2 regions of the Dorea sp. genome follow, and region 1 is predicted to be linked to the other one. Evidence: riboswitches for the same ligand, from Rfam matches in the RefSeq annotation. Region 1 holds a riboswitch; the other holds the start of a gene.

The links. Region 1 has a riboswitch for cobalamin ahead of ACWJAF_RS08095 (hypothetical protein). Riboswitches for the same ligand answer to the same signal wherever they lie in the genome.
Region 2: linked by a shared signal. The riboswitch ahead of ACWJAF_RS00395 (sirohydrochlorin cobaltochelatase) and the one ahead of ACWJAF_RS08095 (hypothetical protein) in region 1 are both predicted to bind cobalamin.

What each region holds. Positions count from the first base shown of each region.
Region 1 covers NZ_CDRRQK010000014.1:63,058-79,491, reverse strand. The annotation lists gene ACWJAF_RS08100 (ABC transporter substrate-binding protein) at 1-1,009, opposite strand, end outside; gene ACWJAF_RS08095 (hypothetical protein) at 1,097-4,099, opposite strand; cobalamin riboswitch at 4,243-4,441, opposite strand; gene ACWJAF_RS08090 (HPr family phosphocarrier protein) at 4,613-4,876, opposite strand; gene ACWJAF_RS08085 (LysR family transcriptional regulator) at 5,111-5,995, shown strand; gene ACWJAF_RS08080 (YoaK family protein) at 5,992-6,699, opposite strand; gene ACWJAF_RS08075 (5-methyltetrahydropteroyltriglutamate--homocysteine S-methyltransferase) at 6,861-7,973, opposite strand; gene ACWJAF_RS08070 (LysR family transcriptional regulator) at 8,139-9,053, opposite strand; gene ACWJAF_RS08065 (precorrin-8X methylmutase) at 9,067-9,771, opposite strand; partial or broken gene ACWJAF_RS08060 (cobyric acid synthase) at 9,775-11,370, opposite strand; gene ACWJAF_RS08055 (pyridoxal phosphate-dependent aminotransferase) at 11,352-12,398, opposite strand; gene ACWJAF_RS08050 (ferrous iron transport protein A) at 12,486-12,695, opposite strand; gene cbiB (adenosylcobinamide-phosphate synthase CbiB) at 12,894-13,814, opposite strand; gene ACWJAF_RS08040 (histidine phosphatase family protein) at 13,714-14,433, opposite strand; gene ACWJAF_RS08035 (bifunctional adenosylcobinamide kinase/adenosylcobinamide-phosphate guanylyltransferase) at 14,450-14,827, opposite strand; gene ACWJAF_RS08030 (adenosylcobinamide-GDP ribazoletransferase) at 14,888-15,697, opposite strand; gene ACWJAF_RS08025 (bifunctional adenosylcobinamide kinase/adenosylcobinamide-phosphate guanylyltransferase) at 15,694-16,239, opposite strand; gene cobT (nicotinate-nucleotide--dimethylbenzimidazole phosphoribosyltransferase) at 16,239-16,434, opposite strand, start outside.
Region 2 covers NZ_CDRRQK010000001.1:66,485-82,918, reverse strand. The annotation lists gene ACWJAF_RS00430 (ABC transporter ATP-binding protein) at 219-2,114, shown strand; gene ACWJAF_RS00425 (ABC transporter ATP-binding protein) at 2,114-3,820, shown strand; gene ACWJAF_RS00420 (LacI family DNA-binding transcriptional regulator) at 3,965-5,026, shown strand; gene ACWJAF_RS00415 (glucose PTS transporter subunit IIA) at 5,260-5,886, shown strand; gene ACWJAF_RS00410 (glycoside hydrolase family 32 protein) at 6,058-7,488, shown strand; gene ACWJAF_RS00405 (pyridoxamine kinase) at 7,645-8,532, opposite strand; tRNA gene ACWJAF_RS00400 (tRNA-Arg) at 8,840-8,913, shown strand; cobalamin riboswitch at 9,137-9,325, shown strand; gene ACWJAF_RS00395 (sirohydrochlorin cobaltochelatase) at 9,509-10,714, shown strand; gene ACWJAF_RS00390 (hypothetical protein) at 10,739-11,287, shown strand; gene ACWJAF_RS00385 (6-phosphofructokinase) at 11,655-12,902, shown strand; gene ACWJAF_RS00380 (bacterial transcriptional activator domain-containing protein) at 13,361-14,929, shown strand; gene ACWJAF_RS00375 (hypothetical protein) at 14,914-16,434, shown strand, end outside.

The DNA of each region.
Region 1 (16,434 bases):
TCGAATAGAATTCTTCCATGGACAGATTCACAGAAGAGCTCTTGCTTTCGGTATTCTTCAAATCCTTAAAAATATACTTGCCGCCTGCAATCTCTATCATCTTCGGAATATAGTCTTTACTGCTTCGTACCACAACGGTTCCATCTGTACTTACGAAGAAATATGCAACCGTCTTGCCTGTATTTTTAAAGTCCTTCAGTTCTTCAATAATTTCCGCCTGCTCTTCAAAGAATGTATCTGCCGCGTCTTCTTTATTCAGCATCGCCGCATACGCTTTGATCCACTCTGTTCTTCCAAGCGGATGGCCTTCGTAACTGGAACGGTCAATAAAAACCGGGATGTCCAGATCTTCGATCATCTCCTGTACCTTTGGCGTATGAAGAATCATCGTAGATTCAATGGCAAGATCACAATCCTCTTTAATCAGCATCTCATAATCCGGTTCACTGTATTTTCCGGCAAAGAGGATATCACCTGCTTCCATTGCTTCTTTTGCATGCTCTATATACCAGTCAGAAGCCTGTGCCCCCGACATCCGTATATGATCCAGACCATCTATCGAGTCAAATAATGCCATTGCCGACGTTGCTGCCAGATAAATATGATCCAGCGGCTGCTTTAAAACTATGATATCCCCGTCCAGGCCTTTTGGTGCTTTCTTTCCTTCCGGGACGATCAGATACTGTCTGTCATCTTTGACATCCAGAAGTTTATAGCCGCCTTTATAATAGAAGACATTGAATTCTGTCGCATATGTAAGGTTCATGGTCTTCTGATATTCCAGTCCTTCTATTTCCGGTGCTTTTTCTTTATTGGAAGTGCTCTTATTTGAAGAACTTTTTTTTGCACTATCTTCTGTCTGTGTCTCTTTTGACACTCCGGATGCCTGACCGCTTCCGCATCCGGTCAGTGTCCCGGATGCAAGTAGCAATGTACTTAACAACACACACAGTGCCCTGTATCTTTTTTGCTTCATCTTTTTCTCCACTTTATCCCCATAAGTTTTCATGTTCTATATTCAGAATCTGTCGTGAAAATGCTTTCTACCAAATACACATCTCTATTTACTTCTTTGTGGATTCTTCATCAACCTCTGTTACATGCTCTGGCATCCAAGAAGCACTTCATATACTTTTTCCCATTCCTGTTTTGCCTGTTTGCCTTTTTCATCTTTGGAACGGTCTACAATTACCGGTATTTTCAGCATCGTCATCTTTTCTGTCATCTTCTGATAACTTGTCATTTTCTTTTTGACTGCTTTTTTGCTGCTTCCTTCTTTTGGCAGAATGCCCGATGAAACAATTGCAAGATCACTCTGTGCTTTTACCAGCTTTTTATAATCCAGCTTTCCGGAAGTTCCTGCGTAGAGGACTTCTTTTTCTTTCATCTTACCTTTTATGGTATCGTTCTTGCATTTTTTTGCTTTCATACCGACTGCCGATACACGTTCTGTCTGATTCAGCTTTTCTAATATAGAAAGCACATGGTTCGTTCCGGCATAGATGCTCTTTGTATCCGGGCGCAATACGATAACTTCTTTATCGAGTCCTGCCGGAATCTCTGCATTTTCAGGAACGATCAGGTATTTTACAACCTGTGCCTGATAAAGATCTGCCTGTTCCTGCTCTGCAGGATTCAAGCCGTTTGCTGTACTGTTTTTCTTTTTCTTTTTCTTAGTATTCTTCTTCGATGTTTTCTTAGATTTTTTCGTAGTCTTCTTAGCTGTTCCGGATGTTTTTTCCGTCTTCTGGCTTTCTACCGCTTCCGTACGGCCCGTTCCCTGACTTAAATCAATCTCAAGCAATGTAATTCCCTGATCATAATTATAGATTTTAAAATATTTTGCATGTTCCACTTTTGTCTCAGACTGATACTCAAGACCGATGATCTGTGGTGCTTCTTCATCCAGCTTCTGGTTCACTGCTGCTGATTTTTTACTTCCGTCTGCGTTCGTTCCTGCTCCTATTACGGTAACATTTTTTCCGGCTGTTGCTTCTTTTCCGCCTGTCGCTGCCGCTGCCAGATATACGAAGATACTGTACTGGATTTCATGAGGTGTTGACATTGCTGTCGTCATACCAATGATTGTATTGTTCTTATTCAGCGCCACCGGAATTACAAATGTTGTGGATCTTGCACCTTTTTCGCTTGGATAGTATGTATTTCCATTGGCCTTTACATACTGATAATGCTGACTGCTGAATACCAGTGTTGCATATGCCTGCCCGCCTGTTACAGTAACCTTGCTGCAACTAATGCTTACCTTTCCTGTTCCACCTGACCATGAAAAACTGTCTGGTGTGTATACACCATCTTTTAATCCAGTCGAACTATTGACCTGTACCGTTGATTTATTCAGATCTGCTTCTGATTTTGATACAGTATCCGGCTGGCCATTATTCACACTGCTTCCTGCGCTGTTTCCGCTTCCGTTATTTCCAGAGCCTGCATTTCCACTTCCATTCGAACCCGTATTTCCATTTCCTGTACCTCCATTTCCAGGAGTCAGTGTTCCGTTTCCATTTCCAGATCCGCCAGGATTTAAAGAGCCGTTTCCATTACCGGATCCATTGTCGGAGATTTTTTTCATTCCCTCTGAATAAAAGGTCAGTGTTCTGGTATCCCATTTATTACTTTTCGTTGTATGGACTACTATATCCATTGTCTTATCCAGTTCTTCTACCGGAATTTTAAATGTATACTGTTCTGCCAGCAGATTCTCCGGAAGGATCCAATGTGCCTCATCATTTGGTGCATCTTCGATACTTCCAAGATAGAGACGGTTATATCCCTGCCCACTCAACGTAACGGATGCCGACATCTGTCCATTCTGTACCTGCATTGTACAGCTTACGACGCGGAACATCTTACCGCCTGCTTCTGCATTTACTTCATAAATTCCATCTTCAATAATTCTTCTTGCAGATTCTGATGAAAATGTAAGCGTTCTGTCATACCACTGATCTTTTCTTATAGAATGTGCAGCAACGGCAATCTCTTTATCCAGACTTTCTACCGGGATTCTATATGTGTAGTTTCCTTCTGCATCCGCTGCATAATGAATGCACTGTGCATCTGTTGCCTGCGCTGCTTCTTCTGCAGTCCCCATGTATAACTTATCGTATCCGGTACCGCTTAATGTAATCACTGCATACATTTTACCGTTTTCTGATGTCAGTATACAATTTGTTACTTTGAACATTGTACTGCTGGATGTTACATCTACATGATAGCTTCCGTCTGTCAGTACTATTTCTTCCGGATCAGACGGTCCTGGTTCCGATGGGTCTGCCGGGTCTGTCGTTCCCGGATTGGATGGCTCTGACGGATCTGTTGTTCCCGGTTCTGACGGAACTGGTCCGGTTGGTTCTTTTCCTTCTGAAAGCTTTACATTCAGACTATACTGCGTATAAGATCCCATCTTTTCTACATAACCTACAACCGCCATCTCTTTATTCAGATCTACCGGGATATCAAATGCACTGGTTCCTTCTGCACTGTCAGCTCTTTTCTCATATTCCTGAATGGTTCCTGCAACATTTATCCATATTTTTGGATAACCGTCACTTGAAAATATAACTCTTGCAGTTGCTTTTCCATCTTTTACCGTAATGCTCTCACATGTGATCGAAGTTCTCTTAGAACCACCGATTGCCGCCTCATCCGACTGATATACACCATCTTTAAAGCTTCCTGCTTCTGCCGTAATCTCCGGAAGTTTTGCCAGTGCTTCCTGCTTCTTTGCATCTGCTTCCGAATTATCAGCTTCGTTTGCATCTGCTCCGGCTTCTGTCTGATCTGCTCCGTTCTCCACCTGCCCGGAGAGATTTCCAGTCTGTGTAGCAGCGTTTTCATTTGCATCTGCATTGTTCTGTACATTATCAGCGCCAGATGCATCGTTTACCGTATTCTGTTCCTGACTGTTCTGATCTGCTGTCTGAACTTCTGACTCCTGTGCTTCTGATGCAGAGTCTGCCGCCTGTGTTGTCTCTGTCTGCTGGTCTGCCTGTATTTCTTCTGCATATACACCCGGCACTGGTGTTAATGTCATTGACGCTGCTATAAAAAGCGCCAGAAAACGTTTTGAATTGTGTTTCATAATACTTTCTTCCTCTTTGGATACATATTTAATTAGGCGCAAAAAAACCCTCCCACGAAATAAATACATTTTCGTAAAAGGGTATAAAATCACCATACATACTGGCAATCTATGTACAACCAATTACTCGTGGTCCGGAATTTCTTCCATGTACACTACAGGCAGGTCTCCTGACTTACAGATCTTTACAGCAAATCTTAAGTCTTCCCGTAATACCAGTGACTTTTGAATTCTTTCATGATTTTCTCTGATTTGCTGCTCCCTGCTTACAGTGACGAGTTCGCACAGGACTTTCACCTGTTTCCCTTTTCACCGGCCCGGACCTTTGTATGTCTGATAAGACTCCTTCATATCATCCGGCCGACACCTGCAGTTTGTCATTCATTTTTATTCTTTTCCTGTCAACGATACCACATGTCCGGAAAAAATGCAATCTCCAGAGCATGTCTGAAAATGCTTTCTTCAAGATATGTACCACGCTCCAGAGTGTGTCTGAAAAATCTTTCCTGCAATCTAGCCAAGATTCTGTTTCTGGACCGTTTCTTTTGCCTGATACTTTTCAAAGGAATGAAGTATTTCCTCTTCATTTTCTCCCTCGATAACCAATATCATCTTCTTTCCTAATGTAACGGTCATCATCCCCATCACAGACTTTCCATCGATGATGAGTTTGTGAGCCACATCCTCAATCAGTGTATCTGCCTCTGTCCTCTGACACATACGCGAAAATTCTACAAGCTGCTCTGGTGTCTGGAATTCTACATTCATCTTTACCATTTTTTATGTCTCCTTTCGTGTGTATGAACCATTTCTTTTGTACCGGCTCTTTTAAGACCCTTTCCATAAAAAATATAAGTCAGTATACTACGTTTTGTCTTTTGTGGGAATATATTTTTTTATTTCTTAGCATTGTCTTTTCGCTCCAGATATATTATACTTAGTTGACATTTATGATATAGTAATTCATATGTCTATATCATTTTTATATTATGATATCTCAGGAGGCCCCTCATGATTACTTACGATTATTACCGGATTTTTTACCATGTAGCCCAGCATCACAGTTTTACGAAAGCTGCGGAAGTACTTCACAATAACCAGCCTAATATTACACGCTGTATGAACAATCTCGAGACCGAGCTTGGCTGTCATCTGTTCGTACGCTCCAACCGCGGCGTCTCCCTGACGCCGGAAGGCCAGAAGCTTTTTGACCATGTAGCGATTGCATTCGAGCAGCTGGAACTGGGCGAATCCGAACTAAAGCGTGACCAGAGTCTTACAAGCGGCCTGATCTCTATCGGTGTCAGTGAAAATGCGCTCCGTCTCATGCTGCTTTCCAAACTCGAAGCCTTTCACAACCGTTATCCACATGTCCGGTTAAAAATATCCAACCATTCCACGCCACAGGCGATTGCCTCTTTGGAAAGCGGACTGGTAGACTTTGCGGTCGTAACAACTCCGCTCACGATCCAGAAACAGTTCCAGAAAGTCTCTCTTGGCTCTTTCCGGGAAATTCTGATTGCCGGACCGAAGTACCAGGAGTTAACCACACACGTCTGTGCACTGGAAGAACTGGTCAAATATCCTTTTGTCTCTCTGGAAAATAATACCAGTACCAGAGATCTGCATATCCAGTACTTTTCTTCTCATGGTCTGCCGTTCCGTCCGGACCTTGAGGTTACTTCTACCGACCAGTGCCTTGCTATGATCCAGCATAATCTTGGTATTGGCTTTTATCCGGAAAAACTGGCCGAAGGACCTCTGAAACGTGGTGAGATCATACAGATTCATCTAAAAGAATCACTGCCGGCCAGACATATCTGTCTGATCCGGAACAGCTTCAGACCGCAAAGTATCGCCACCCAGAAATTAATCGAGACACTGATCCGCATCTAGCTGCGGGTCAATGTCTCTTTTTTTTGCGCCTCTATATCCATAAACATCAACAAGAAGCTGACGATCAGAAGTCCACAGGATACCCATATCATACGAATTCCGTAATGTGCAGACAGATTTCCGCCAATCCCGGCTCCAACCGCAAACAGAAATATAATTCCAAAATAATACATTGCCTGCCGCAGCTGCTCCGGTCTTCGTTCTCTCAGATAGAATGACAACGCCGCCGTTCCGCTTCGTAAGTTTCCGATACACATCGTACTTGCGTAAGAGAATCCATTTACCTTCCGGAAACTCTGTACCTGCATTGCACAGGCAAAGGATACCAGAACGGTAGCAAGCATATTTCCCTGCTGCGGAATAAATCCGACAATGAACAAAATGATGATCTCTGCCCCCAGGATTCCCTGTCTCCAGTGAATCCGCTTTGCATATTTGTATCTATTCTGGATCTGCTCTGCAATCAGCACCCCCAGTGCAAATGCAAACAGCGGGAATAAATATTTTAACCCTGCCATCCATTTTCCCTTCATAAAGTTCTGACTCATCAGCACAACATTTCCCGTCTGGGCATTCGAAAATACTTCATTCCTCGTATTGTACGTGTACGCATCCTGAAATCCGCCGGACAATGCAAGAAATGCACTGCAGATGAATGCTTCCGACATCTGCTTCCCGGTAAACAGTCTCTCCCATACTCCCATTATGTTCCATCTCCTTCGTATAATCTACGATAACTAAACAGGGGGAATTGTTTCTTAGCATTTCAGCTTCTAAAACCATCCCCCTCAACGGATTATTATACCCAATAACTTTCCGAATGTGAAACGTATATTTAATATGTTGTCTATATGTTTTTTATATACTAATCGTTCCAGACTTCTTCTGCAACTTCTTTTACGAATGCAACTTTTTTCCACTGTTCTTCTTCTGTCATAACATTTCCTTCTTCAGTAGAAGAAAATCCGCATTGCGGACTCAGGCAAAGCTGGTCTTTTGCTACATACTTTTCTGCCTCTTTGATTCTTTCCTTTACTTCTTCTTTATCTTCCAGTTCCGGGAATTTTGATGTGATCAATCCCAGTACAACTTTCTGTTCTTTGATATAACGAAGCGGAGAAAAATCTCCCGATCTTTCTGAATCATACTCCAGGAAGAATCCATCCACATTACAATGTCCAAATAAAGTCTCTGCAACTGGTTCGTATCCACCTGATGAGAACCATGTGGATCTAAAATTACCTCTGCAGATATGCATTGTGATTGTCATATCTTCTGGTTTTGCTTCCAATGCCAAATTGATCATATTTACATAAGATTTTGCAATCTCATCCAGATCAAAGCCTCTCTCTTTATAAATTTTTCTCTTTTCTGCATCACAGAATTCTCCCCATGAAGTATCATCTAACTGAAGGTATCTGCATCCTGCATCATAAAATGCCTGAATTGCCTTCTGATATGCAATTGCAATATCATAATACAGATTTTTCATATCCTGATAACGTTCAATCGGTGTGTACTCTTCTGCACGTACACAACAGATCAGGTGCAGCATAGATGGGGAAGGAATCGTCATCTTACAAAGTGTATCTCCTGCTATACACTTCAGATATTCAAAATGTTCCAGGAATGGATGATTTCCAAAATCAATCTTATCTGTAATCTTAAGTGTTGCTGCTTTTGGCTGATGTCCTTTAAAATGTACAGACCAATGCTCCGCCTTGATTTCCTCTACACCTTCCAGATCTGCAAGGAAATCCAGATGCCAGTATCTTCTTCTGAATTCCCCGTCTGTAACTGCCTGAAGTCCAATCTCTTTTTCCTTTTCTACCAGTTCTTTAATCGCTTTATCTTCTGTCTCTTTTAACTGTTCCTCTGTGATCTTTCCTTCTGCAAGTTCTGCTCTTGCATCCTTAAGATACTCCGGACGTAAAAAACTTCCTACTACGTCATAACGAAATGGTGCCTGTTTACTCATGCTTTATATCCTCCTGTACTTTAGAGCATATCTGAAAAATCTTTTTTCAGACAAATTCCAGCTCGTTTTCTCTGATAAAAAGTATAACTCATCTGTTTTTTTATGTATAATACAAAAAAACAGCAGTTTGTCATAGTTTTAAGCTATAGCAAATTGCTGTTTTTACTATTTTTCCTGCATTCCGCCCGTGTATTTTTTCAGCGCTTCCATATATACCTTCCCGTATCTGCTTAAGCTTACATCCTTACGGACAATTGTCCCAATCCGCATATATTCATCCACCAGAAGTGGTTTCCCTATAATGTTCTCTCCATTAAGTTCTTTACTGATTACTCCAGAGCTTACCGTATATCCATCCAGCCCCACTGCCAGATTGAATAATGTTGCCCTGTCCCTGACTTTGATATTCTTATTCCTGTCCAGTGTACTTAATATTTCTTCCGAAAAATAAAAAGAATTATAATCCCCCTGCTCAAATGACAGGTACGGATATTCTTCCAGATCTTTAAGAGTCAGCACTTCTTTATCTGCCAGAGGATGCTTCGAGCTGATAAATACATGCGGTTTTGCAACAAATAATTCTTCAAATTTCAGATCATTCTGACGGATCAGTTTCATGATGACCGTCTCATTCTGCGACGAAGTATACAGGATCCCAATCTCACTTTTCAATTTTGCCACGTCCTCGATGATCTCATAAGTCTGCGTCTCTCTTAATGTAAAATCATATTTTCTCGCATCAAACTTACGGATCACATCTACAAATGCATTGACCGCAAAAGAATAATGCTGACACGACACAGAGAATCTCGGATTCCGTTCATTTACATTCAGATATCTTTCCTGCATAAGACCGACCTGATCCAGGATCTGTCTTGCATAAGCAAGGAATTCATCTCCCTCAGCAGTAATCGTAACCCCCTTATTCGTACGGTGAAAAATCGTAACCTGCATCTCCTGCTCCAGTTCCCGGATTGCGTTGGTAAGGCTCGGCTGGGAAATGAACAGTTCCTTCGCAGCTTCACTTATGGTTCCTTTTTCCGCTACCATGGTAATATATCTCAATTGCTGCAATGTCATAAGCTTCTTCCCCCTATAACATATAAATCAGCGCATTACAGATACATGCCGCAATATTACTTCCGCCTTTTCTTCCCCTTGCCACAATATACGGTATATCCTCAAGTGTCAGGATCAGTTCTTTGGACTGTACCACATTGACGAATCCTACCGGTACACCGATCACAAGCTCTGGTTTGATCCGTCCGTTTCTGATAAGTTCATACAGATGGATCAATGCTGTCGGTGCATTTCCAATCGCAAAGATTAGTTTTTCGTCCAGTTCACATGCTTTTTCCATACTTGCAACAGCTCTTGTTGTTCCATTCTTTTTTGCAGCCTGCGCCACATCTTCATCCGACATAAAGCAATACACCTGTCCGCCGTACTGTTCCAGTCTTTTTTTGTTGATGCCTGATTTTCCCATCTGTGTGTCTGTCACGATAGACGCTCCATTTCTGATTGCATCCAGCGCCTTTTCCACCGCATGCTCTGAAAATACCAGATTCTTTGCATAATCAAAATCTGCACTTGTATGGATACATCGCTTTGTGATAGGGGCCTGGATATCCGGAAGGAATATTTTCTCCTGCTTCAGTTCCTCTGTGATGATCTCAAAACTTCGTTTTTCAATCTCTGTTGGTAGTACATTTTCGATTTCTATCTTTGTCTGTGTATGATTTTTATCCGTGACATTTTCTATTGTTTCCAATGTGTATGATCTTCCTTTCCTGCGCATCCCTATAATTTCATATATCTGATCCATATCAAGATGATTCCTTAATGTATCTGCCAGCAGATCATACTGACTTTCCTTAAATGTCTTAAGATCCACTCCCTGAATCTCTTCCATCGAAAGTCCCTTCTTTTCTGCCAGCGTTTTTACAATCTCTGTCACCACTTCTTCTTTGTCGAAGATTCCATGAATATAAGTTCCATATGCATTGTCATGGGAAATACCGTCCATTCCTGTTTCTTCCATATCCCCGTGACATACACCATTTCCATTATGCTTCTCTTCCAGCCATCTGGCTGTTTTCGCACTGCCATCCTTCTTTCTGTCTTTCACCGTATCATGAATTTGATTCATTGGACTGCCTTTCAAAAGTCTGGTCTGTCCCATATGGATCTCGTATCCTTCAAACTCCACATTCTGAAGCCCTTCCAGTATCCCTTCCACATGTACGAACCGTCCGTTAATCCTCGTTCTTGTCTTTTCTGTGGTAAATGTAGTCTCTACCGGAAGCAACCCGAATCCTTTCATGCTTCCACCATCTTCCACACCCTCTGGATCACTGAGTGTCTGTCCAAGCATCTGATAACCACCGCAGATTCCCCAGACGACACAGCCTTTTGCATGTGCTTTTAAAATTTTTCCTTCCATTCCGCTCTGTCTTAACCACTTCAGATCTCCCATGGTATTTTTTGTTCCTGGTAAGATGATCATATCCGGTTCTCCAAGCTCTCTTGGATTCTTTACATATCTTAAGTTTACCCCCGGAGCATTTTCAAGCAACATAAAATCCGTAAAATTCGAAATTCTTGGCGTCCGGATCACAGCAATATCTACCAGTCCTATCGCTTCACCAGATACATTTCCACCTTTTCCACCTTCAAAGCGCTCAGTAAGGCTATCCTCATCTTCAATCTCCACCTGCATATACGGAGTCACTCCAACCACCGGGATCTGCCCACGTTCTTCTAACATCATGATTCCCGGATCCAGAATCGTCTTATCTCCCCGGAATTTATTGATGATCAGTCCTTTTACCCGTTGTTTTTCATCCTCTTCCAGAAGCATCAGTGTTCCCAGAAGCTGGGCGAATACCCCGCCTCTGTCGATATCACCGACTAAAAGTACCGGAGCATCCACCATCTTCGCAAGTCCCATATTGACGATATCATCTTTTTTCAGATTGATCTCCGCCGGACTTCCGGCTCCTTCGATCACGATGATGTCATTTTCTTCTTCCAGCTTGTGAAATGCTTTCATAATATCCGGTACCAGCTGCTTTTTATATGCGAAATATTCTCTTGCACTCATATTCTTAAGTACTTCGCCATTAACGATCACCTGTGATCCCACATCATTCGTTGGCTTTAACAGGATTGGATTCATCTCTACCTGTGGCGGAATCCCTGCTGCCTCTGCCTGGACCACCTGTGCTCTTCCCATCTCAAGTCCGTCCTCTGTGATAAATGAATTCAGTGCCATATTCTGGGATTTGAACGGTGCCACCTTATATCCGTCCTGTCTGAATATCCTGCAAAGGCCTGCGCACAGCAGACTTTTTCCTGCATTGGACATCGTTCCCTGTATCATAATCTTTCCAGCCATGTTATCAACCTTTCATTTTCTTCTTCTGTACGTACTGCCACCCGGTAATACCCTTCTTCCAGTCCTTCATAATTCTGACAATCCCGGATCAATAGTCCTTCATGTAATGCCTTTTCATACAGACCCTTTTTCCCATGAAAGAATATATAATTTGCTTCCGATCCATATACCTGATAGCCGTGCATTTCCATCCGCTCTATCATCCACTGCTTCTGTGTCCGGATAAATTCTCTGGTATCCTTCAGATATTGCCCGCAATCTGTAAGAGCGGCTACGCCGGCTTCCTGTGCCATCACCGATACATTCCACGGCTGCAGCATCGCCCGCATCTTCATTCTCAACATTTCATTCCCACACAGGGCATATCCAAGTCTTACCCCCGGCATACAAAAAATCTTTGTAAATGCTTTGATGATCACAAGTTCCGGATACTCTGCTATCAGATCCCTGCACTCGTATCTTCCCGGGTCATCCAAAAAATCAATGAAGCATTCATCCAGTACCAGTACTGCCCGGCACTGCTTACACGCTTTCATCACTTTTATCAGCAGTTTCTTTTCTGTCGTCTGCCCTGTCGGGTTATTCGGATTGCATAAGAAGACCATGTCTGTCTCTTCTGTGATCTTCTCCAGAATATCTTCTCCGATACGGAATTCATTTTCTTCTTTTAATCTATAATAATCGGTCTCTGCGTCCACGGTACGAAGTGCCCGTTCATATTCCGAAAATGAGGGAGCTGTTATCACTGCTTTTTTGGGCCTTACGGCCATAACAACAGCAAAAAAAAGCTCTGCAGCACCGTTGCCGCAGAGTATCTTTTCTTTTTCAATTCCTTCATATCCACTGATGGCTTCCCGGAGTCTGTCGCATCTGACATCCGGATAGTGCATGATCCTGTCTGCACTTTCCCTGACTGCCATCCGTACACCTTCGGGAGCTCCCAGTGGATTACTGTTCACAGAATAGTCTGTAACAGACGGATTACGGTATATATCTCCGCCATGAACTGTCTCTGTATATTCTTTCAACTGTTCTTCTCCTGTGCGGCCACGCCGCTTCTCTGCTATTTTGCTACAATCATATTACTCACTTTGTGCAAAATAGTCAACCGGATCTTATACCTGAATCCTTGTTGCTGCATCGCTGCTGATCGCAATCCTTTTTTCACCATGTCTGATGATGAGCCCGCTTCCATAGTTCTGAATCACTGTGATCTCACTGCCTTCGTTAATCTTATATTGACGAATCATGTCCAGTACTTCCGGAATTCCGAACATCCATTTGATTGTGTAGTTCCCTGGAACTGCCTGTGACAATGCCTGCATAACTAACACCTTCTTTACTTCTTTTTATTATTGTAAATTGCGTCTGCTATGTTAGTCAACAAGAACATTGTTTACACAATTCTAACTTTTATTCTTTATTTACAGAATTTTTATGATAATAAATATCAATATCAGGATGACAGCATATCTTCTGTAAACGAAAACATACAGATTGCAGAAATCTTTTCTGACATCCTATTATAAAATGAGTATCAGTCCTGTTTTTAAAAGAATTCCTGCAACAAGTGATAAAACCGACGTCGCATACAACAGCGTATGGGATCTCCTGATATCTTCTGCCTCAATCTCTCTTACCGGATCTCCTATGACCGGCTTTTTATGCAGTACTCCAAAGTACCATGCATCTCCCGCAAGCTGCACATCCAGCGCACCGGCCATCACTGCCTCTGTCTGTGCCGAGTTTGGACTTTTATGATTATAACGGTCTCTTTTGAATATTTTTGCTGCATTCTTTCCATCCATTCCGCTTATATATGCCGCCAGGATCATAAGAACTGCCGATATTCTTGCAGGTACATAATTCACGATATCGTCAAGCTTTGCAGCCGCCGTTCCAAAATACTGATATTTCTCATTCTTATAACCTACCATGGAATCCATCGTATTGACGGCCTTATATGCGAATCCAAGAACCGCACCACCGACCAGCATATAGCATAGCGGCGCAATGATCCCATCCGAAGTGTTTTCTGCAACGGTCTCAACAGCCGCTTTGGTAACGCCTTCTTCTGTCAGATTCTGGGTATCTCTTCCTACGATCATCGATACCGCTTTTCTTCCAGCCTCAAGTCCTTCTGTCTTTAACGCTGTATAGACTCTGTCGCTTTCAACTTTCAGGGATTTCGTAGCAAGAATCTGATAACACCAGAAGCTTTCTATGATAAGACCAATCTGCCAGAATTTCTGATAGGCAATATGCAGAACCAGTGCAGGCAGAGCTGTACTGACTGATACCACCACGATCACGAGTATCACACCGCCGGTTCGTTCCCCTGTCTTACTTTCCGGGAGGCAGCTTCTTATAATTCGTTCCGTTCCCGAGATCAGATGTCCGATCAGGCGCACCGGATGATACAGCCACCTTGGATCCCCGAACATCAGATCCAGTAAATAGCCAATTACAAGTGCCACCGTCATATAGATCATTCTCTGTAATTCTAAGTTCATATCCTTCTCCATTCTTCACCTGGTAATCATAATAACTTCCGGCTGACCGTCCGTCTTCTCCACGGGCATATTCTTCCATAATACTCATAACCGTTCCTCCATGGGCCACGACTGCGATTCGTGCCCAGCTATGTTGCAGTGCATCCTTAAGCACGTCCCGGAAGCAGTTCCTTGTACGCTCTGTAAATCCTTCCCGGCTTTCGCCATCTGGAAACGGAAGCTTTCCGCCACTGTCAATCCATGCCTGATACTGCATATCCCCGGACAATTCTATATAATTATGGTTCTCAAATCTCCCAAAATCACATTCCCGCAGATCTTCCATAATGCTATATTTTCCTTCCATCATCATCTGCGGATAGATGATCTCTGCACTCTGTATACACCGTTTCATCGGACTTATATAGATATGCGCAGGCTTTGGATATCTGCCGGAATACTCTTTCAGGAGTTCTATTCCTTCGGCACATAAGGGTTCATCCGTCGTCCCGATATAGCGTTTTTCTTTATTTCCTTCCGTCATGGAATGACGGATCAGATAAATCTCCATTCATTTTCCCCCGTCTTTACCCTTTGATCAGCTGCCCGATTCCACAGGTAACACGATAAACTTTTTCCGAAAATGCCGCAAGTTCTGTACACACTCTTCCGGTCGTCTCGCGGTATTCCCGTTCCACCTTATCGATTGGAACGATTCCATATCCAATCTCATCTGTAACGATGATCAGCTCCGGATTCTCTTTTGTCAGCTCCTTTGCAAGATGCTCTGCCGATTCTCCTGCTCTTATCATTCTTTCAATATAATGATGGAATCCGACGATTCCCTGCGCTGATTTTAATTCTTTCTCACTACACGATTTTCCATCTGCCCAGACGATATCCGGGTACAGCTCTTTTGCAAATGTATGCTTACCCTGATATGCGCCACCGATAATCATGATCATAGCTTATTCCTCTTTCTCTATCCTTTAGTAATTCCTTTTTCTGCGCATCATCAACAGCCGTTATAATATCCCGCTCACAACGACTGTTACAAATGCCATCAAAAGCTCACAGACCTGCAGGAAGTACCCGCACAGATCCCCTGTTACACCTCCAAAGTTCTTCATTGCCATATGATGATAATATCCAAATACACCAAACGCCGTAATCACACACGCAACACCTGTGATTCTTCCTGTATAAACCATGATCACAGCAAGCACGATCACATAGAGCATCAGTACTATCTTCGTAATCTTCTGCGATGCATGTTCCGAAAAGTCTGCGACCATTCCTTTCTTTCTCGCCTGTGGAAATGTTACCACAGACAATCCACTAAGACTTCTGGATAACATAAAACTCCATGCAATTACCTGCATACTTTCCACATTCAAAGCCGAATACACACCGACGTATACCAGAAAATACACGCTGCACGAAATAATCGCAAATGCACCGGCATGGGAGTCTTTTAATATCTCAAGTCTCCGTTCTTTCGTCTGCCATGAACTTAAAGCATCCTGCGTATCCAAAAAACCATCCAGATGAATCCCGCCTGTGATAAAGACCGGAAGCAGTACCAGAAAGATCGTAAAAAACACCCCATATCTTCCCATTCCATTCATACCGGCATCTGCATTCTGATATCCTTCGATCCGGCCGGTCAGACGGTATACTCCATAAGACAGAAGTCCGATCACACCGCCGATCCACGGGAAGAAGCACATGGCATATGCTTTATTCTCATCGGTCCACTCGCTGCGCGGCATAGGGATCCTGCTGTACATGGAGAATGCGATTTTAAAACTGTTCCATAACTTCTTTATTTTCATATCCTGCTTCCTTTCAACTGTACCGGAATTCCATACACGACTTCCGTCACGCAGTCTGCCATCTTTGCAAGCTCCTGATTGATGCATCCGATACATGCTCTGTATCTTTCTGTCTCCTCACTGTAGCCATTGATATCCGAATTCACTTCATTCGTTACGATCACCAGTCGTTCTGTCTGTCCAGCCAGGCTCCGTACTCCCTGCACCACTCTTTTTACCGTTTCTTCTGGCCCGGTTACCTTATCTTCCCTATACAGTTCATTCGCTGTCAGATTGGAAATGCATTCAAGCAAAATCCCCTTATTCTCCGGAACCTGCACCTTATACATATCCGTATATTTCTCAATTGTCCGAAAGCCCTTTCCGGCTCTTAATCTGTGATGTCTTTCAATCTTCTTTTTTGTCTCTTCTGTATACGGCATCATCGTCGCCACATAAATAAGGGGCAGCAGATCCTTTTGCCCCCCACTTTGTTCCATCAACCAGTTTTCGGCGTATTCCGATTTTCCGCTTCCACTTCCACCAGTTACCAGATGTATCATTATTTTTCACCTAATTCTTCATAATCTTTGATATCATTATCCGAAAATGTACTCATCTTCTGATATACCTCTGCTGCCAGATCAAGCACCGGAAGGTAAGCCACCGCACCGGTTCCTTCCCCCAGACACATATCCGCGCATAACGGTGCTTCCATCTGTAAAGCGTTTAACACCTTCTGCATTCCCGGTTCCTTT
Region 2 (16,434 bases), on a different contig from region 1:
GATTACCTGCCTTATATATTTTTTGTATTGCAAAGCTATAAAAACAATATTATTCATATCAATGATAACGGACTATAATAGAACAGTCAAGGGACATTATAATAAGTAGATAACGAATAAAGAAACTTGAATATTATAAAGATTCATAGTGTGGTATTCAGATATAAACAGATATCATTTATTAGTTATCGGATAGAAAAAGGAATGGAGTGAAAATAATGAAGCGTCTTGAAAAGTTTCTGAGACCTTACCGCAAGGAAAGTATTCTGGCACCGCTTTTTAAGCTGTTAGAAGTTGTGTTCGACCTGATGGTTCCGGTTGTGGTAGCTCAGATTATTGATGTGGGCGTTGCGAAGAACGATCATGGATATATCGTGCAGATGTTCTTTGTATTACTGCTCATGGCAGCGGTTGGACTTTTATGTAGTTTTACCGCACAGTTTTTTGCCGCGAAGGCGAGTGTTGGATTTGCGACGAGTGTGAGACAGGCAATGTTCGACCATATCCAGAGTCTCTCATTTTCAGAGCTGGATGTGCTTGGAACGGATACACTGATTACCAGACTTACAGATGATGTAAACCAGGTGCAAAATGGTATCAACATGGGACTTAGGTTATTACTTAGAAGTCCGTTTGTCGTAATCGGAGCCATGGTGATGGCATTTACGATCAATGTGCGCTGTGCACTGATCTTCGTAGTGACGGTACCGATCCTGTTTGTGGTGGTATTTTCTATTATGCTAATCAGTATCCCGCTGTTCAAGAAAGTGCAGGCCGGACTTGATCGTGTGACGGGACTTACAAGAGAGAACCTGACCGGTGTCCGTGTCATCCGTGCATTCTGCAGGGAAGAACAGTCAGTAGATGAATTCGAAGAGGGCAACAGAGAACTGACCAGACTGAATGAATTCGTAGGAAGAATCTCAGCGTTACTGAATCCGGTTACGTATGTACTGATCAATGGGGCAACCGTATTGCTGATCGCACGTGCCGGTGTGCAGGTGAATATTGGCAATCTTCAGCAGGGACAGGTAGTAGCGTTATATAACTACATGGCGCAGATTATCGTAGAGCTGATCAAATTAGCATCGCTGATTATTACACTGAATAAATCTATGGCGTGTGCAGACCGTGTGGCTGGTATTCTGGATGTGAAGTCTAGTATGGAATATAAAGCAGTGGCTGGAAATAAAGATGCCAAAATTGCAGAGAATGCAGAAAATGCTCAGATGAAGGATGACCAAACAAAAGGTGTGACGGACGGCGGGAATGATAAAACAGATAACAATCTGGCAGTCGAATTCAACCACGTTACATTTACCTACGAAGGCGCCGGAGCATCAAGTTTATCTGATATTACGTTCCAGGCTAAGAAAGGCCAGACGATCGGAATCATCGGAGGAACCGGTAGTGGTAAGAGTACACTGGTAAGCCTGATCCCAAGATTCTATGATCCACAGGAAGGAACGGTGACGGTGAATGGTATTCCTGCCAAAGATTATCCGCAGGGGGAGCTGTGCCGGAAAATCGGTGTAGTCCAGCAGCGGGCAGTCCTTTTCAAAGGAACAATCCGCGAAAACCTGAAGTGGGGAAATGACCACGCAACAGATGAGGAACTGTGGGATGCAATCACAATCGCACAGGCGAAAGATGTAGTAGAATCAAAAGACGGAAAGCTTGATTTTAAGGTGGAACAGAATGGACGGAACCTTTCCGGAGGACAAAAACAACGTCTGACGATTGCCCGCGCACTGGTTGGACATCCGGAAATCCTGATCCTGGATGACAGCTTAAGCGCACTGGATTTTGCAACAGATGCAGCACTTCGTAAAGCAATTGCAGGTCTGGAGGGAGATGTGACTACATTCCTCGTATCCCAGAGAATCTCGGGTATCCGTCAGGCAGACAAGATCCTGGTTATGGATAATGGATCACTGGCAGGTCAGGGAACACACGAAGAACTGATGGAATCCTGTGAGACATACCAGGAAATCTATTATTCACAGTTCCCGGAAGAACGCCCGGTTACAGACAAGTCTTCAGAGGAAGCCGGAAAAGCTTTGGATAAAGCGGATAAACTGACAGAGAAGATAGAGGAAGGAGCGGCAGAGTAATGAAAAAATTATTAAAACTGATTGGAAGATATAAGATTTTTCTTGGATTCAGTGTCATCTTTGCCGCAATTTCTGTAATACTTCAGTTATATGTGCCGGTTTTATTCGGAGATGCAATCGATGAAGTAGTTGCGGCACATGAGGTTAACTTTGATGGTATGTGGTATTATCTGAAGCAGATTGTGATATTCATTGTGATATCAGCACTTGCTACATGGCTTATGAACCTGTTAAATAATCGCATGACCTACAGAATCGTGCAGGATATCCGTTCGCAGGCAATCAGACATATCCAGGTACTTCCATTATCTTATCTGGACCAGCACAGCACCGGAGATATCGTAAGCCGTATCATTGCAGATACAGATATTTTATCCGATGGTCTGTTACTTGGATTTACACAGTTATTTTCCGGAATTGTGACGATCGTGGTAACGTTGATCTTCATGTTTTCCAAAAATGTGTGGGTAACATTACTTGTAATCGTTCTGACTCCATTTAGTTTTGTGGTTGCAAAATTCATTTCATCCAGATCTTATACGATGTTCAGAAAGCAGAGTGAGACAAGAGGTCGTCAGACAGCATTGATTGAGGAAATGATCGGCGGACAGAAAGTAGTCAAAGCATTTGGCTATGAGAAAGAGTCTTCCAGAAGATTCGATGAGATCAACAAAGAACTGCAGACATACAGCCAGAAAGCGGTATTCTACAGCAGTTTAACAAACCCGTCCACACGATTCGTCAATAATATCATTTACGCAGGAGTAGCACTTCTTGGAGCATTTTTAATTCCGGGAGGAACACTGACCGTTGGTGGTCTGTCTGTACTGTTATCTTATGCGAACCAGTATATGAAGCCGTTCAACGACATCAGTTCCGTGATCACAGAGATGCAGAATGCACTTGCATGTGCGGACCGTATCTTTGATCTGTTAGAGCAGAAAGAAGAGACACCGGATGCAGAAGGCACACTGGTTGATGTAAGTGGAAATGTAGCAATCGAAAATGTAGCATTTAGTTATGACAAAGAAAAGAAGCTGATTGAAGACTTTGATTTGGATGTAAAACCAGGTATGCGGATTGCAATCGTTGGTCCGACCGGATGTGGCAAGACAACATTTATCAATCTGTTGATGCGGTTCTACGATGTAGACGGTGGTAAGATCATGGTAGATGGGAAGGACATCCGTGACGTATCCAGACATGCGCTTAGAAGCAGTTTTGGCATGGTATTGCAGGATACGTGGATCAAGAGTGGGACGGTGAGAGATAACATTTGCTTTGGAAAACCGGATGCAACGGATGAAGAGATCATCCGTGCGGCAAAAGAAGCAAGAAGCTGGGAGTTCATCCGCAGACTTCCAAAAGGACTAGATACAGTGCTTCACGAAGACAGTATCAGTCAGGGGCAGAAACAGCTTCTGTGTATCACAAGGGTAATGCTCTGTCTGCCGCCAATGCTGATCTTAGATGAGGCGACATCAAGCATTGATACACGTACGGAACTTCAGGTACAGGAAGCATTTGATAAGCTGATGAAGGGAAGGACAAGCTTTATCGTAGCCCACAGACTGTCTACGATACGTAATGCCTCGTTGATTCTTGTTATGAAAGACGGCAAGATCATCGAACAGGGTAATCATGAAGAATTGCTGAAAAAAGGTGGCTTCTATCATAAGTTATATCACAGCCAGTTTGAAAATTAATATGAAAAGGGGACGGGGTATTTTTAAAAAACCTCCGTCCCTTTTTTTAAATGTCCTGTCCCTTTTTAAAAAACCTCCGTCCCCTTCGTTTATTTATCTGCTATAATAACAGGTAGTTAGAAGTAAAAAAGGGAGTAAGTTTATATGACAATCAAAGAAATTGCAAAGCTGGCAGGCGTATCCAGTGCCGCAGTATCAAGATATCTGAATGGCGGTTATGTCAGTGATGAGAAGAAAGAACAGATCAGGAAGGTTATCGAAGAGACCGGATATCAGCCGTCAGCCCAGGCCAGAATGCTGCGTACGAAAAAAGCATGCCTGGTGGGAGTCGTTGTCCCGAAGATCAATTCAGAATCTATCAGCCATATTACAGCAGGTGTGGAGCAGGTCCTTTCAGAGAGAAATTATCAGATGCTGCTTGCAGGAACGGACAATACACCGGCAAAAGAAATCGAGTATATGCGTCTGTTTGAGAACTATCCGGTAGACGGAATTATCCTTGTAGGTACAATGATCACTGCAGAGCACAGAAGATTCCTGAAAGAATCCAAGGTACCGGTAGTGGTGATCGGGCAGCACACAAAATTTGCAAACTGTATCTACCATGATGATTATGGTGCAGGAGAAGCCATGGGACGTGCAGTAGCAGCCAAAAGCAAAAAAGAGATTGCTTATATCGGAGTATCCAGAGAAGATAAGGCAGCAGGAGCAGCAAGAGAAGACGGGTTCCGCGCCGGACTTAAGTCGATGGGAAAAGAATTGAAGGAAGAAAATTATAAAGTATCAGAGTTTACAACAGAGTCCGGGTATGAAAAAGTACTGGAATTATTAAATGAAAAACATGACATCGATATCATATCGTGCGCCACAGATACGATTGCTGCAGGTGCGATAGAAGCTATTCATGCTTATGTGGGAAGCCAGATCCCGAAAAATGTAGAAGATACAGGCTCCAGATTCCGTTATATATTGGAAAATACATCGATCCAGGTAACCGGATTTGGAGATAATCAGCTTTTAAAAGCCGTAACAGGCGGAATTCCGACGGTGCATTTTGGCTATAAGACCAGCGGAATCAGAGGTGCAGAACTTCTGTTGGATGTAATAGAACGTGGGGAAAATATACCGGTAGAGGTAAAATTGGGATATAGATTAGCGGAAATTGCCGAACCAGAGGAAAATATAGAAGATATGGTTATCGATTAAAAGCAAAAAAGTCAGGTATCAACACAAGACGAAGATATTAAAATGTATCATTCATGGATGAATAACTCCAAAATCGGTCAAAAACATCGAAAATCGTGCAAATCGCACAAAAATGAATATTAAAAATCAGTAAAAATGCCATATTTACAAATGGCATTTTTTTTCTTATCATTAAATCAAGAAATATGAAAACGATTACATATAAAACGCATGAAAAGGGAAGGAGAGTTATTATGGATTACAGAAAGATCGCACAGGAAATTTTGAATCATGTCGGTGGAAGTAAGAACATTGCATCTGCAGCACACTGTGCAACGAGACTAGTAGCAGACGACACAGCAAAAGCAGAAGAAAAAGAAGTAGAAGACAAGACAGAAACAACAGCAGATGATACAGAAGAAGTAGCAGAAGAGGCATTAACAAGCCCGGTAAATGGAACACAGATTCCATTAGGAGAAGTAAAAGACGAGACATTTGCATTCGAGATGCTTGGAGCAACCGTAGCAGTAGAGCCTGCAGATGGTAAGATCGTAGCACCATGTGACGGAGAGGTCTCTAACATATTTGAAACCGGTCATGCCGTATGTATTACAACAAAAGCAGGCGGGGAACTTCTGATCCATATCGGTATCGACACCGTGAAGATGGACGGAAAAGGATTTACCAAGAAAGTATCTGATGGAGATAAAGTACATGCAGGAGATGTCCTGGTAGAAGCAGATCTTGATGAGATTAAGAAGGCAGGATATCAGACAACAACCATGATGATCCTGACGAACACAGATGACTTTGGAAATGTAACAAAGGCAGAACCTGCTGAAGTTAAGACAACAAGCAAAGTAATGACACTTGCAAAATAATAGTACGATATGGGGCCGAAAGTAATATAAACTTCCAGCCCCATAACTATAAGAAGATGTAAGGATTTTGGGATTGCGGGAAATGCATAGCAATGGAGTAATCCAGGTACATCACAAGATACAAAAGCAGCATAAAAATAACATAATAAAATAGATGGAGACGATAGGATTATGAACGCATTAACAAGAGATCTGGTAAAATTAGTAGATATAGCAGAGAAGAATCAGAAGGCAAAAGAAGAATTATCCGCATCAGATAGAAAGTTCCGCGAAAAACTACATCTGATGCCGCCGGTTGGCTGGCTGAACGATCCAAACGGACTCTGTCAGTTTCAGGGAATCTATCATGCATTCTTCCAGTATTCACCATTCAATCCGGAAGGCGGCGTAAAGATGTGGGGGCATTACACCAGTACGAATATGATCGACTGGGAGTATCAGGGCAATGCACTTTATCCTGACCAGCCATTTGACTGCCACGGGGTATATTCCGGATCCGCATTTATCGAAGATGGGAAAATGTATCTGTATTATACAGGAAATGTCAAATTAGAAGACGGGGATTACGATTACATCAGAAACGGACGTGAGGGCAACACTGTTCTTGTAGTGACAGAAGACGGTAAGACATTTGGAAACAAAAAAGAATTGATGAGAAATTCAGACTATCCGGACAATCTGACCTGTCATGTAAGGGATCCAAAAGTATGGAAAGAAAATGATACCTATTATATGGTACAGGGTGCAAGAACCAATGAAGATGTAGGACAGGTGCTTGTGTTTGAGTCTGAGGATAAAGTAAACTGGAAGTTCAAAAGCCGCGTAGAATCCGAAAAACCATTTGGTTATATGTGGGAGTGCCCGGATTATTTTGAAATTGGAGATAAAAAGATTCTTTCTACATCTGTACAGGGACTAGAAGGCGGCGTGTGGAATGACCGAAATGTATATCAGTCCGGATATTTTGAAGTAGAAGGAGACATTCTCGGAGAATATAAGTTATCGGATTATTACTTATGGGATTACGGATTTGATTATTATGCACCACAGAGCTTTGAGACTGAGGATGGAAGAAGAATTCACATAAGCTGGATGGGAATGCCGGACTGCGAAGAATATACGAATCCGACGATCCAGACAGGATGGCAGCACTGCTTTACATTTCCACGTGAAATCTTCGAAAAAGACGGTAAGATCTGCCAGCGTCCGGTAAGAGAGCTGGAAGAAAAGAAGAAGCTGGTAAGTAAAGGCAAAGATATGCTGAGTGTAGACGGCTATGCAGTATATGAGATGGATATAAAGAACATATCCGGTAACCAGTTCAAAGTTATACTTTCGGACGAACTGATTCTGGATTACAAAGACGGGAAATTCCAGATGCATTTTACAAGCCAGAAGAAGACTTCGCTATCTGCAGGAAGAAGCTTGAGATATGTGGAAGTTGAAGAAGTGAAGAACCTGAAGATTCTGGCAGACGCATCTTCGGTAGAAGTATTTGTAAATGAAGGAGAGTATGTATTCTCCACAAGATACTATCCGGAAGAGTATAAAGTGCAGGCAGAAGCAAACGGGGCACAGATTACATTCGCAAGTATTTCGTAAGATTATATAAAAACATCACTATATGACGCCTGAAGAATTCCGGGAGAGGAAGGAATAAGCGGATATAGTGATGTTTTTTTATATCATTATGTGTTCGGAAGAAGATGTTGGTGACAGATTCTCTGTATAATGGTTCAACATTTACAGAGAACATTTTCAGACACACGGATGTAACATATACAGATATTTCTCAAAATTAACGCCTTCATTCACGGGTACATCTTCTGAAACAGAATCAATCAAAGCTTTTTCAAGAAATCGTCCGGCAATGTGTATGATCTCCGAAAGTTCCTGTCCACGGGCAAGTCCGCCGGTAATGCAGGAAGCAAACAGATCCCCGGTTCCGGAATAACTGCCTTTGCAGCACGGGAAGGCAGAAAGAACAGGCGGCACATAAGTATCTGCATCCGTATGATCTAATAGAAGATTTCCAATCTTATGGACAGAAGTTCCCTGCTCCTTGTCTGTAAAATGAATGCCTGTAATGATGATTTTTGCAGGATGTCCCGCGGGCAGCTTCTGACTGGCTGTCTGTAGTTTTTCTGTGATATCCCGGATAGAGAGAAGCGGATTTTGAAAATCGGCATAGTCCGTATCCGTCAGAAGACAGAATTCGGTGAGATTCGGGGTAATAACGTCTGCGCGGGTAACAAGCTGCTTCATGGCAGCGAGAAGTTCACCGGTATACATATCATAAGTAAGCCCGTCATCACCCATAACAGGATCTACGACGAGAAAGGTATTGTTTTTCTGAAATGTATCTAAAAAACGGAAAATCTGCTCGATCTGTGCTACGCTTGCGGTATAGCCGGTATAAATCCCTGAAAACTCTGTTTCAAGCTTTTTCCACTCCTGACGGAAATGATCCATCTTACCGGTAAAATCATAGCTATAATAGCTCGGATATTCCGTCTGGGAACTTAAAATAGCAGTCGGAAGTGGACAGGGCTGGACGCCCATGGATGATAATACGGAGATGGCAGCCGTCAGGGAACAGCGGCCAAGACCGGATAAGTCATTGATTACGGCAATTTTTCTGGTCATGTGTAAGTCCTCGTGTTTTAGAATGATTTAATTATAGCATTATAAAAATCAGAAAGAAAAGTCCAGACGTAAAAAAGAAAGACAAGCCACAGGATTTATATTACTGTTCATACGCCCGGCAAACAGTGGCTTTATCACAAAGAAAGCGAATAATTAATAAGAAAAAATGGGGACTGGAATGTGTCTGGAAAAGTTAATTTGAAAAAATATAAAAAAATTTAAAATATGTGTTGACAGATTGAAAATGATGCGCTATACTTAATTTCGTTGCTGAGGTACACAAACAACTGAAGCAAATAAATAATATGTGCGCGTAGCTCAGCTGGATAGAGCGTCTGGCTACGGACCAGAAGGTCGGGAGTTCGAATCTTCTCGCGCACGTATGAGAAACCCTTGTTTGACAATTAAGTCGGGCGAGGGTTTTTTACTGTGTTTCTATATTTGAAAGAGGAAGCGGTGTTTGCACAACGTATGAATTGGAATAAAGAGGTTACTGTTTGCATAACGTGTGAATAGTAACATAAAGAGAAGGTTCGTAGTGAGGTGCGGTGTGAATATGTTGACAGAATGTATCTGACTGTGCTAAGGTAACAAAGAGCAAATAAATATTAAGATTGTGTGAGGTGTCAGTCAGATATGATCTGGACTGGTGAAAAGGGAAACAGGTGAGAATCCTGTACGAACTCGTCACCGTATTTTGCGAGCAGAAGCAATATTTCCACTGGAATACCGGGAAGGAAGCAGAAGCGTTCGAGCAATAAGCCGGGAGACCTGCCTTTCGCAGTACAGGAACGATAAGTTCAGGCCACGAGGAATTGGCAGTACGAAATGGATAGAAAACTGTTAGTTTATTTAATTTTTAAAGATTTAACAGTTTGTTTTCGTTGTCTTCGTTTTCTGGCGGAGGCTTTTTTTATATAAAAAGTGAGCCGCAGGGATTGTACTGCTCGACAATCAGAACCAGGAGGTAGAAAGCATGAAAAAGAAACTAGTAGTATTATTACTGACAGCAGCGATGTGCGTATCAGCGCTCGGAGGATGTGGAAGTAAGACAGAAAGCTCTGACAGTAGCAGCAAAAAAACTACAGAAGAATCATCAAAAGATGATGATCAGAAAGCTGCAGATGAGGTCGCAAAGAAGATAGATGCAATCTATGTGCAGGAAAGAAATGATAAGACAGATGAACAGTGTAAAGAAGCAAAAGAGGCGTGGGACAAATTGACAGATGCACAGAAAGAACTGGTAGAAGGTGAAAATGCAGATCCGGATTACTTTGGAAGAGATACCGGAGATGCGTCAGCAGATGATCCGTTAAATGAAGATAATATCGGAGAGAAAGAGCTTCTGGTAGTAAGTTTTGGAACTTCTTTCAATGCAAGCCGTGCAGCTGATATCGGAGGAATAGAAAAAGCTCTTCAGGCAGCAAATCCGGACTGGTCAGTAAGAAGAGCATTTACAGCTCAGATCATTATCAACCATGTGCAGGCAAGAGATGATGAGAAGATTGATAATATGGATCAGGCACTGGAAAGAGCTGTAAAGAACGGTGTAAAAGAACTGGTCGTACAGCCGACACATTTGATGCATGGTGCCGAATATGATGAGTTAACAGAAGCAGTTAACAACTATAAAGACAAATTCGAATCTGTAAAGATTGCAGAGCCGCTTCTTGGAGAAGTAGGAGCTGATGCAACTGCTATTAATGCAGATAAAGCAGCCGTAGCAGAAGCAATCACAGCAGAAGCAGTTAAGACAGCAGAGTATGACAGTCTTGATGCAGCTGCGGAAGACAGCACAGCATTCGTATTCATGGGACATGGAACATCTCATACCGCAAAAATCAGCTACTCCCAGATGCAGGCACAGATGGAGCAGCTTGGATATAAGAATGTATTTATCGGAACTGTAGAAGGTGAGCCGGAAGAGACTTCCTGCGAATCGGTAATTGAAAAAGTAAAAGAAGCAGGATATAAGAACGTAATCCTCCGTCCGCTGATGGTTGTAGCAGGAGATCATGCGAACAATGATATGGCTGGAGATGACGATGATTCATGGAAGAGCCAGTTCGAAGCATCTAAGAACTTCGACAGCGTGAAGACTCAGATCGCCGGACTTGGTGAGATTGAAGCAATCCAGCAGTTATATGTAGCTCATACAAAAGCAGCTATGGATGCTCAGTAAAAAGGATAATTAAGGGAGATAGCAATGTTGAAAAAGAGATTAATGGCAGTTATTTTGTCAACAGTAATGACAGCAACGGTATTTACAGGATGTGCAGGTAAGAGCGAAAGCAGTAAATCAGACACCGCATCAGCAAAGACAGAACAGCAGAAAGCGGATGCAAAAGAAGAAAAGTCAGAAGATCAGGAACAGAAAAAAGCTCCGATCGAGGATGGAACTTATACTGCAGAGTTTAACACGGACAGTTCGATGTTTCATGTAAATGAAGCGAACGAAGGAAAAGGCACATTGACGGTAGAAGACGGGAAGATGACAATACACGTTAGTCTTGTATCAAAGCATATTGTGAATCTGTTCCCTGGTACAGCAAAGGAAGCTCAGAAAAAAGGCGCAGAGCTTTTAGAGCCAACTACAGATGAAGTTACATACAGTGATGGAACGACAGAAGAAGTCTATGGATTCGATGTTCCTGTTCCGGCATTAGATGAAGAATTTGATCTGGCGCTGATCGGAACCAAAGGAGTCTGGTACGATCACAAAGTAAGTGTAACCAATCCTGTAAAAGCTGAATAAACGAATTGTGTCATACGTCTTGTAGAAAACCTGTTTAAGACACGCTTTAAGATAAGTAAAATATGAATAAAAACTCTTATTTCTCATATAATGTAGAGATTACAAAAGATGGGAAGTAAGAGTTTTTTATTGTCGTCATGCGTTCGGAAGAAGTGATGATGTCGGAGTCTCTGGATGTAGACATCTTAATATAAAATAGTAAAAATGCATAAAAAAACAAATAAAAGCTAGACTTTTATGTGGAAATACACTAATATTATATTAACGACGAAAGCAGTTACAGTTCTTCCGGTAAGAAATTTCCGAATTGAAAATTTTAAGAGAACCGTAACATGGGGCGTGAATAAAACAGGAAGGAAACAAGTGAATGAAAGGAAATGTAATTGTAGGACAATCTGGGGGACCAACAGCAGCAATCAATGCAAGTCTTGCCGGTGTATACCGGACAGCAAAAGACCGTGGGGCAAAGAAAGTATATGGAATGCTTCATGGAATTCAGGGATTATTAAAGGAAAAATATATTGATCTTTCGGATCATATCAAGACAGAACTGGATGCAGAATTATTAAAACGGACACCGGCTGCATTCTTAGGATCATGCCGGTACAAACTTCCGGAAATCCATGAGAACAGGGAAGTATATGATAAGATATTTGAAATCCTGGACAAACTGGATATCGAGGCATTTATTTATATTGGTGGAAATGATTCCATGGATACAATCAAGAAATTATCCGATTATGCGATTGTATTCGGACATGCAATCCGTTTTATCGGATGCCCGAAGACCATTGATAATGATCTGGCACTGACCGATCACACACCGGGATATGGAAGCGCAGCAAAGTATATCGGTACATCCATGAAAGAGATCATCCGTGACAGTTTCTGTCTGGAGTACGAAAAAGGTGTGGTATCTATCGTAGAGATCATGGGACGTAATGCAGGATGGCTGACAGGAGCCGCAGCACTGTCAAAAGGGGAAGACTGTGAGGGACCTGACCTGATCTATCTGCCAGAGCTTCCGTTTGATCTGCAGTTATTTGGGGAAAAGATCAAACAGCTGCTGCAGGAGAAGACATCGATTGTAGTTGCGGTATCAGAAGGTATCAGAACGGCAGATGGGACCTATGTATGTGAACTGGGGAACAGCATTGACTTTGTAGATGCATTTGGACATAAGCAGTTGTCGGGAACGGCATCTTATCTGGCAAGTTATATTGCAGGTGAGATCGGCTGTAAGACACGTGCGATTGAATTAAGCACACTGCAAAGAGCAGCGTCTCATGCAGCATCCAGGGTAGATATCCTGGAAGCATATCAGGTAGGTGGAGCAGCAGTAAAAGCAGCAGATGAGGGCGATACAGGCAAGATGGTTGTATTAAAACGTCTCTCAGATGATCCATATCAGTGTGGAACAGAGGTTAAAGATGTGCACAAGATTGCCAATGATGAAAAACTTGTGCCAAGAAGCTGGGTGAATAAAGAAGGAACCTATGTAACAAGTGAATTTATCTCTTATGTACGTCCGCTGATCCAGGGAGATGTATCACCGGTTATGGTAGATGGAATCCCGAGACATCTGTATACACCGAAGGAATTAAGTCACAGATAAGAAATGATAGAAAAGTAAAAGATTCATCCGTAATGTTCCAAAATGCAGACGGCTGGAAAAGCTGCCTGACAAGAACTTACGGATGAATTTTTTTGACAAATTATGCAGGAAGGTCAGAGTGTGTCATATATCTTGCGGAAAGCATTTTTAGATACATATTAATACTGGCAGTTTTCACAAGATTTTGCGATTCTTAAAAAGTCTCTTGTTTTTTTGAAAAGTATCAAGTAATATAGGCTTACTTTATATATTCAAAATAGAATCTATTAACAAATCAATAAACATCCCGTAACAATGAAACTGATTTAACAAAATATAGCAAGGATTCTCGTTCCTCTACGATGGTAGATGGATTGCAGAAAAAGCAAACAGAGCGTTTGTGATACATATGGCAACAGGATATAGTCATTCGAAGATGAAGAAAGGATGGATTATATGGAAAATATAGAGGTGGTAGCATGACAGAAGTATCGAAGAAAACAAGTTATGATGTATTGCGGTTGATCGAACATGGAAAAAGCTGTTATATCAGTTCAGAAAATGTAGAGGGGAAAACACTTGTAAAATATTTAAAATATCACCCGGCGCTGGAAAAATCAGAATTATATGAGATATTAAGAGAGATTACCAGACAGCTGGAATTGATTCACCGTTGCAGGGGGAATCCCTGTTATCAGTATGTGAATCCCTATAGTATGATCCGGGCAGATGACGGAAGGATTTATTATCTGGATATGAAATCAGAAGATGGAAAGGAACATATCCGCTTTATGCAAAGAAGAGATATCAGGGAATATTTCCTTCCGTCAGATGAAAAATACTACCAGCATGCCAGTATGGAACTGGATATTTATGGGTTAGGGAGAACATTTCAGTATATTCTGGCTTCTACAGAACCAGAGCCGCATCTTAGCAGACGGGAAGAGATCCGTCTGAAGAAAATAATATCAAAAGCACTGGGAAACCAGTCTTCCAATTATTCAAGTATATCAGATATTCAAAAACAAATTCCAACATATAAAGAGAAAGAAAAAAGACAGAATTCATCACGGAAGAGAAAATCTCTGAAGAAATTGTGCATAATAGGCAGTCTCGTATTACTGGCGGGTGGATATCTTTTCTGGCAGACGCTGGAAAGGAGAAAAAGTGTACAAGTAAGTAAGGTATTGGTGGAAAAAACTGATCAGAAGACGGGAAAGAATGCCGGTAAAGGAATAGGAGGGGCAGGCAGGTCTACCGGAAACAATAATCCGGATCAGGCATATATAGAGCTTGCAATGGCATATTTCCTGGATGTGGGGGATGCAGATAAGAGCATGAAATATCTGAAAAAAATGAAAGATAGCAAAATAGCAGAAAATCTGGGGATACTGATTGCATCTTACAAAGAACATGAGATGACTGTAAGCGGAACAAGATACCAAAAAGGAATGCAGGAGTTAGAAAACTGGTTAGCAGATAACAAACCGGAGAAAAAAGAGCTGCAGGTGAAATATCTGAGATGTCTGATAAGAGGATATGGACTTATGAACGGGAAAAAAGGCGCAGATGAAGTCCTACGGTTGGTGAATAAAGAACAGGGCAATAATGGAATGGCTAATAAGCATCTTGATAAAGAAGCGGAGAAAGAATTAAGAAAGTACGAGGCAGCAGCATATGAGAAAAAAGGAGAAAGAGAAAAAGCGGCAGAAGTCTATACAGATCTGCTGCAATTGGAACCGGATTCAAAATTGCGTGAGCAGTTGTACAAAAAAATGGTGTTATTGTATGAAAAAAGTGGACGGAAAGATATGGCAGGAGAGATATGCAGACAGGGAATGAATGAACTGAAGGAATCGGAAGAACTGAAATTACTTCATATCAGAATACTGTGTGCAGATACATCCATCAGCAGAGAAGAATGTGCACAGGTGATAAAAGGATATTTGACAGAGTATCCGGGATTATCAGAGACAGAAGAATTTAAAAAACTACAGAAAGAATATGAGATTCGAAGAGAAGGTGAAGAAGTATGGGTAGGAAGATAAAAAGATATATCATCATTATGTTACTGGTAGTTATGACAGGAACAAGTCTGAAGATGGGCGCGCATCTGGGGGAAGCAACAGAAGTATTCGCAAAAAATACATCGGCAAAAAAGAATAATACAGGAAAGACGCAGAACAGACAACAGAAAACAGCAGATCAGGCACAGGCAGAAGGTAAAAAGAGGACTATAAAAGACATAGAAAATAAAAAAGCAAAGCAAAAGAATGTAGAAAAAAAGAATAAAAAAATAAGAATAATGGGACGGGAAGAAATCGATGAAAAAGAAGAAACAAATGCAGGTGATGCGATAGATAAGAAAGAGAATGGAAGTGGGGAAGAACCGGAAGATAAGAAAAAAGAAGGTGAAACAGAGAAAGAAAAAGATAATGAGAAAAAAGAAGATGAAACAGAGAAAGAAAAAGATGATGAGAAAAACGATAGAGAGGATATAGAAGAAACAGATAAAAATCAAGATCAAGAAGCAGATGAAGAAGAGAATGAAGAAGATGATAATGATTTTACCTTTGTTTCGAATGAAATTATCAAACAAGTAGAAGAAGTAGAACTATATCAGATATCGTATAATGAGCCGGATGGAAAAAACGGATATTATATAAAAAAACCACAGGTCAGTCTTAAGCATATAAGTCCGAATGGCATTACAAAATACCGGACAGTGAACGGAGTTGGAGATAAACAGGAAGGGATATTAGATAAAGCAGGAACAGAATGCAGTGTTTCGGACCGCTTTATGGAAGGAAAGAATATTCTGGAAGTGTGGATGGAAGATGCGAATGGACAGGTGATAGGAGAATCGGAAAGCAGACAGGAATTCGATATGGATATGCTGAATCCAAAAGTAAAGATAAGTGTTCCACAAGGATTCCGGGCATGGTATCCGGAGGATGTACCGTTATCGGTAGAGGCAGATGATGGTGCGAGAGGAAGCCAGATTGCAGAGATACAGTGCAAGATAGGGGATAAATTGGTTGGACGGACGGAAAATTCTACAGCACAGTTTCAGATTACAGAAGAGGCAAATAGCGGACAAGGAGTATTGGTTCATGTAATCGTAACAGACCATGCAGGAAACCGTACGGAGCTGGCGGACCGGGTTTGTCTTGATAAGAAGCTGCCGGTAACTACAATAGAAGGAATTCAGGACTATCTGATTACGAGTAAACCGGTGAATGTTATATACCGTGCAAAAGAAGAAAACCGTATGAAAGAATTACAGGCAGGAACCAGTCACGAAGATGAAAAAGGGAATACCACACAGCAGAATATCACAAAATGGGAAGAGAATGGAAAAGAAAAGTCAGGCAGCCAGACACTGTCAAAAAACGGAATCTATAAGCTTCAGGTTCTGGCAGAAGACATGGCCGGAAATCAAAGTAAGACGGAAAAGCAGGTGATCATAGACAAAGATAATCCGGTCATCATGCATGTAGAAGAACTGGATGGAAAATATATGAAGGAGTTCCAGTGGCAGTACGAGTCCGGA